One region of the Gordonia sp. WA4-43 genome, then DNA from elsewhere that is predicted to be linked to it. Evidence: riboswitches for the same ligand, from Rfam matches in the RefSeq annotation. Region 1 holds a riboswitch; the other holds the start of a gene.

Region 1 (3,296 bases):
GCCGCCGGACAGCTGGGTGCACGAGCGGGTGCTCCAGCCATCGAGCCCGACCTGGATCAACGCGCGATCGACCACCGTCTTGTCGTCGGAACTTCCGGTGGACCAGGCCGACCGGTACGGGGTCCGGCCGAGGCCGACCGCCTCGGCGACCGTCAGCTCCGCGGAGGGCTGTTCCTCCTGGCCGACCACGGCCATCGACATGGCGCGGCGTCGCGAGGGGATGCGGTGGAGGTCGTTTCCGTTCACCTCGACGGTGCCGGCGGCCGGGCGTTCGAGACCGCACAGCGTGCGCAGCAGGGTGGTCTTGCCGGAACCGTTGGGCCCGACGATGGCCAGTCGGGTGCCGGCGGGGACCGCGAGATCGACATCCCGCAGTACGACGCGGCCACCTCGACGGCACGCAAGCGCGTTCGCGCGCAACGACATCGACGATGCGCGGGCGGGGTCGATCACGAGCCTCCCCCGAACACGTACTGGCGTCGTCCCATGAGGAACAGGAAGATCGGCGCCCCGATCAGGCCGGTCACGATGCCCAGCGGCATCTCTCGCGGTGCGGCCGCCACCCGCGAGATCACGTCGACCCACACCAGGAAGAGCGCACCGCCGCAGACCGCCACCGGCAACATCGCGCGGTGGGTGGCGCCGACCAGGAGTCGCGCCGCGTGCGGGACGATGAGACCGACGAAGCCGATGCCGCCCGCCACCGCGACGAGCACGCCGACCAGGAGACCCTGGACACCGAACAGCGCGTTGCGCATCGCGCGTACCGGCACGCCCAGCGACGTCGCGGTGTCGGTGCCGGCCGCGTAGGCACCGAGCCAGGAGTGGATGGCGAGCATGGCCACGACGGTGACCAGCACGACCGCCCCGGCGATCTGCACTTTCGCCCAGGTGGCGCCCGCGACGCTGCCGAGCATCCAGAACATCACGTTGTCGGCGGCGTGCGGGTCGGCGGCGGTGAACACCAGCAGCGACGACAACGCCATGAACGCCGAGGACAACACCACCCCGGACAGGATGAGTCGCAGCGCGGTCAGCCCGCCCTGGGCGCGGGCCACCAGGTACACCGTGACGGTGGCGGCCAGCGCGCCGAGCAGCGCCCCGCCGGACAGCGCCCAGACGCCCAGTCCCGCGAGCACGCCGAGGGTCATCACCGCGGTGGCCCCGACCGCCGCGCCGGCGGACACACCCAGCAGGTACGGCTCGGCCAGCGGGTTGCGGACCAGGGCCTGCATGAGTGCGCCGGCCAGCGCCAGCCCGGCTCCGACCAGCGCGGCCAGCACGGACCGGGGCAACCGGAGATCCCAGATGATGACGGCGTGCGCGGAGTCGAGCTCGGCCCCGGTCATCCGGCCGACGACGGTGTGCCACACGTCGCCGACGGGGATGGTCTCCGCGCCGAAAGCGGTGGCCAGGGCGATGCTGAGGAGGGTGAGGACGAACAGTACTGCGGCTAGCGGCGTCGACGGGAGTCGCCGGACCGACGGGGCGGTCGCGCTCTCGGTCGTGCCGTCGGTACGACGGGACACGGGTGGTACTGCCTATCGGTCTGGGTATCTGTGCGCGAGATACACGATGGACTCGAGCGAGAACGGCCGGTAATCGGACTCGGGATCGTGGCGCCGGCGCCTTCCCGGGTCGCCCCGGTGTCCGCGCCGAATCCGTCTCCCATACCGTTGCGCGCCAGTCCCGGATTCACACCGGGTTCCCTGACACCCACGTGTGCGGGTGTGACCGTTCTCGGCGCCCACGCTATCAACATCGACCGCCGACCGAACGCGCGGTCGGCCGGCGCAGCCCGGACAGCCGACTTCCGAGCACCTAGGCTGGTGCCGACGATCGACGAACCCGACGCGGAAACGGTGAACCGATGGACGTACGAGACACGAAGCTGGCCATCATCGGGGCGGGTGCGGTGGGCACCGCGATCGCCTACTCATCCCTCATTCGAGGTGTCGCACGGACCATCGCCCTCCTCGACATCGACGCCGCCAAGGTGACCGCCGAGGTGCTCGACATGTCCCATGGCCTCGAGTTCGTGCCGCGGGCGGACATCATCGGATCCGACGACGTCTCGGTGTGCGCGGACGCCGACGTCGTCGTGTTCACCGCCGGCGCGAAGCAGAAGCCAGGGCAGTCGCGTCTCGAATTGGCCGAGGCGACAATCGGTCTGACACGCGCCATCCTCCCCGGGGTCTTGGCGGTGGCCCCGAACGCGATCTATGTGATGGTCACCAATCCCGTCGACATCGTCACCTACGCCGCCCAGGAGATCAGCGGGTTGTCACCGCACCAGGTCTTCGGGTCGGGCACGGTGCTGGACTCGTCCCGCTTGCGGTTCCTGATCGCGCAGCACTGCGGGGTCGCGGTACAGAGCGTGCACTCCTACATCGTCGGCGAACACGGCGACAGCGAGATCCCGCTGTGGAGTTCGGCGTCGATCGGGGGCGTGCCGCTCACCTCGTGGACGCCGCTACCCGGCCGTCCGGCGATGGACGTCGTTGCGCGCGAACGTATTCACCACGAGGTCGTGCACGCCGCGTACACCATCATCGAGGGCAAGGGGGCGACGAACTACGCGATCGGTCTGGCCTCGACGCGCATCGTCGAAGCGATCCTGAACAACGAACACCGGGTGCTGCCGGTGTCGACGCGGGCCGACGGTATCGAGGGGCTCGACGGCGTGTGCCTCTCGTTGCCGACCGTCGTCGACCGCGGTGGTGCCCAGACCCGGCTCGATGTCCCGCTGTCGGACTCCGAGCGGGCGGGTCTGCTGGCATCGGCGGAAACGCTGCGCGGGATGCAGGCGCGGTTCGGGTTCTGACGTCACACGGGGACGGTCCCGCGCAAGAACTCGAGCTGATCGGCGACCACCCGCTCGAAGTCGTCGCCGACGTAGATGTCGAAATGTCCTGCCGGATAACGAATCACTCGCGCTGCCGGGGCGCGGCGGGCGTACCGGGCAGTCGGTCCGGCCGGCGCCACGGTGTCCTTGTCGCAGATGCACACGAGCGTGGGACAGGTGAGCTTTCGCAATGCCCGACCAGGCGTGTGCAGCGGGATGGCGAGACCGACCCGCGCGGCGACCTCGTTGATGAACTCCAGGTCGTCGGGCACCAGCGGTAGGTATCCCGACACCGCGTCGGGTGCCGTCATCAGGGCGGCCGAGCCGGGCGCACCGGCGAGGCCGACGGTGACCGGCGGACGGCCCAGTGCCGAACCCGCCAGATCCGCGAGCGCGCGCACGGTCACCTTTGCCCCGGACGCCACGCCCAGCGCGGCGGTGGATGCGACGC
Region 2 (3,296 bases), 770 kb from region 1:
GCGGTCGGGTATGGACCCGCCCGAGGTGACGGCGAGCCGCTGGGCGCCGCGCCGGCCGGTGATGACCCCGGCGTCGCGGTCCCAGTTCACCCGGGGGCGCAGTTCGGCGAACTCGTCGGACGGGAAGCGGCCCGCGATCAGGTCGAGGGTCGCGTCGAAGACGCCCCGGCCCAGTTCACGGTAGGGCGCCGCGCGCCGGACGACCTCGTACCAGTGATCGACCTCGAGGTCGTCGACCGCGGCCGCCGCGATGGTCTGCTGGGCGAGGATGTCGAGCGGATTCTGCGGGACCTTGATCTCCTCGATCGCGCCGTCGAGCATCCGGCCCACCGTCACCGTGCAGTGCAGCAGATCGGTGCGGTGCTTGGGGTAGAGGATGCCCTGGCTGATCTCGCCGACCTGGTGCCCGGCGCGGCCGATCCGCTGCAGTCCACTCGCCACCGACGGCGGGGACTCCACCTGGATGACGAGATCGACCGCACCCATGTCGATGCCGAGTTCGAGTGAGCTGGTGGCCACCACACACGAGAGGCGGCCTGCCTTCAGGTCGTCCTCGATCTGGGCGCGCTGCTCCTTGCTGACCGAGCCGTGATGGGCGCGGGCGAGAACCGGCTCGGCGCCGGAGCTCGCGCCGCTGCCCATCACGAACGCCGGGGCGCCGCCCGCGACCGACGGATTGCCGGTCGGTTCGGCAGGCTCGCCGTGGCGCTCGGCGTGGATCTCGTTGAGCCGAGCGGTGAGCTTCTCGGCGAGGCGTCGGGAGTTGGCGAAGACGATCGTGGCGCGGTTCGCCTCGATCTGGTCGACGATCGAGGCCTCGACGTACGGCCACAACGAGCCGGCAGTCGGCGAGAACGCGTCGTCCAGCGCCGCGGGGTCGGCATCGGACACCGGCGGCGGGATGTTGGCCATGTCCTCGACGGGGACGTCGACGCGCAGGTCGAATGTCTTGTCGGCCTTGGGTTTGACCACCTGGCACGGCGCGGCGCCGGACAGGAACCCCGCGACCACCTCGGGCGGGCGGACCGTCGCCGAGAGGCCGATCCGCTGGGCGGGTTTGTCCAGCAGTTCGTCGAGGCGCTCGAGGGTCAGCGCGAGATGGGTACCTCGTTTGGTCGCGGCGACCGCGTGGACCTCGTCGACGATGATCGCCTCCACGCCGGTGAGACTCTCCCGCGCGGCCGAGGTGAGCATCAGGTACAGCGACTCGGGGGTGGTGATGAGGATGTCGGGTGGGGTTTTGACCAGCGCACGCCGATCGGCGGCGGAGGTGTCGCCCGACCGCACGCCCACGGTGATGTTGGGCTCCGGAAGGTTCAGCTCCTGGGCCGCCCGGGTGATGCCGGTCAGCGGTGCGCGCAGGTTGCGCTCGACGTCGACGGCCAGCGCCTTCAACGGCGAGATGTAGACGACCTTGGTGCCCGCGGGACGATTGCCGGCGTCGGCGGCGAGCCGATCGAGAGCCCAGAGGAACGCGGCCAGGGTCTTCCCGGACCCGGTCGGTGCGATGACCAAGGTGTTCGCGCCGTCGGCGATGGAGGTCCAGGCGCCCTTCTGCGCAGCGGTGGGCGCGGTGAACGCACCCGAGAACCACCGCCGGGTGGGGGCGGTGAAGCGGTCGAGCACCGAGGGGCGGGGCATCTCTCCACTATGTCGCACTCGTACGACAGAACGCGGTATACAGTCTCCTCACGCCTGTACGGGGAATCCGGTGAGAGTCCGGAACGGTCGCGCCACTGTGAACGCAGCCCAGATCGACACGGTCGACGTGACGGGGCATGCGTGAGTCAGGATGCCGTGCCGGCGTGCACCACCCGTGAACTCTCCGACGCGAGATCGGCGAAAGGACCCACCATGACAGCTCCCCGTACCGAGGCGGCATTACAGGTCGCCCCGGCCCGTGCCCTGCCCGTACCGAACATCTCCGTCGCGAGCGCGGCGCTCTGGCTCAGCCTGACCGTGCTGCTCGCCGGGCTGGCGTACTACTTCCTCGGTTACGACCAGGGGGTCGTGTCGGTCTTCGGCTCCGACACCCACGTGCACGAGTTCGTGCACGACGCCCGCCATTTCCTCGGCTTCCCCTGCCACTGAGTCGACATGGAGAAGAAGTTCATCGGCGCCGGCCTGCTCGCAGGTCTGATCGCCGGCATCGTCTCGTTCGTGTTCGCGCGGTTCTACCTCGAACCCGTCGTGGGCAAGGCCATCGACTACGAGAGCGCCCGCTCGGCGGCCGAGGAGGCCCTGGCCCATGCCGCCGAACCGGGTGGTCACACCCATGGTGAGGGCGGAGAGTTGTTCACCCGCGCGATGCAGGAGAACCTCGGCGCGGGGATCGGCAACGTCGTGTTCGCGGTGTGCATGGGCGCGTTCTTCGCGGTGGCGTTCACGGTCTTGTGGAGCCACGTCGGCAGCCGTCATCCGGCCACGGATCCCCGTGCGGTCGCGGGCGTGCTCGGCGGCATCGGTTTCGTCGCCGTCTTCGCCGTCCCGTTCTTCGCCTACCCGGCGAACCCACCCGCCGTCGGCGACGACGACACCATCGGCGAACGAACCGGTGCCTTCCTCACCATCACCGTGTCGTCGGTGATCCTCGCCATCGCGGCGGTGGTCCTGGCGTCGTGGTTGCGCCCGCGCATCGGTGGGTTGGTCTCGGCGGTCGCGGCCACGGTCGCCTATCTGGCCGGCATCGCGATCGTGCTCGCCTTCCTGCCGTCGTTCAGCGAGGTCCCCGGCCCGGTCCGCGACGACGCCGGACAGGTCGTGTTCCCGGGCTTTCCCGGTGACGTGATCGGGGATTTCCGGGTGTATGCGGTCGCCAACCAGGTCATTCTGTGGACGGTTCTCACCGTCTCGTTCGCTCTGATCGTGGGGGCGATGGCCCGGTCGCAGGCGACTGACCGCGCTCGCGCGGTCTCCGTGCCGAACTGAGGCGATCACTGCCCGGCATGCAGATCATCACCGCCGGTCGCACCGGCCCCAACCGGTCGGTGCGGTTCGGCGGTGACCCGGTTCTCGATCAGCGTGGTCGACGCGACGTGCTCGCTCTGAGCGCGTCGCTCACCCGCCCGATCGACATCTGCGGCCCGGAGGCGGCGACCCGCGCCACCGCCGAGATACTTGGCGCGACAGGCGGCCTCATCGTCGACGACGCGCTGCGGACGCTCGATGTCGGTGCGTGGTCGGGCCTGTCCCCGGAGGAGATCGACCCCGTCGACCTCGGCGGGTGGTTCACCGACCCGGAGGCCCGCCCGCACGGGGGTGAGAGTGTCGCGCAGTTCGTCGACCGAGTCCATGCC

What was found. A riboswitch is a leader RNA that binds a small molecule or an ion and turns the genes downstream of it on or off. The one in region 1 is predicted to bind cobalamin.
Region 2: it holds a riboswitch for cobalamin, as region 1 does, so the genes downstream of both, LEL84_RS23915 (CbtB domain-containing protein) here and LEL84_RS20315 (FecCD family ABC transporter permease) in region 1, are expected to answer to the same signal.

Annotation. Positions count from the first base shown of each region.
Region 1 is NZ_CP084736.1:4,488,204-4,491,499, forward strand. Features, by position in the region: gene LEL84_RS20310 (ABC transporter ATP-binding protein) at 1-426, opposite strand, end outside; gene LEL84_RS20315 (FecCD family ABC transporter permease) at 450-1,529, opposite strand; cobalamin riboswitch at 1,576-1,754, opposite strand; gene LEL84_RS20320 (L-lactate dehydrogenase) at 1,871-2,824, shown strand; gene LEL84_RS20325 (alpha/beta hydrolase) at 2,827-3,296, opposite strand, start outside.
Region 2 is NZ_CP084736.1:5,262,276-5,265,571, forward strand. Features, by position in the region: gene LEL84_RS23910 (ATP-dependent helicase) at 1-1,641, opposite strand, end outside; cobalamin riboswitch at 1,659-1,819, shown strand; gene LEL84_RS23915 (CbtB domain-containing protein) at 1,855-2,091, shown strand; gene LEL84_RS23920 (CbtA family protein) at 2,098-2,928, shown strand; gene LEL84_RS23925 (histidine phosphatase family protein) at 2,946-3,296, shown strand, end outside.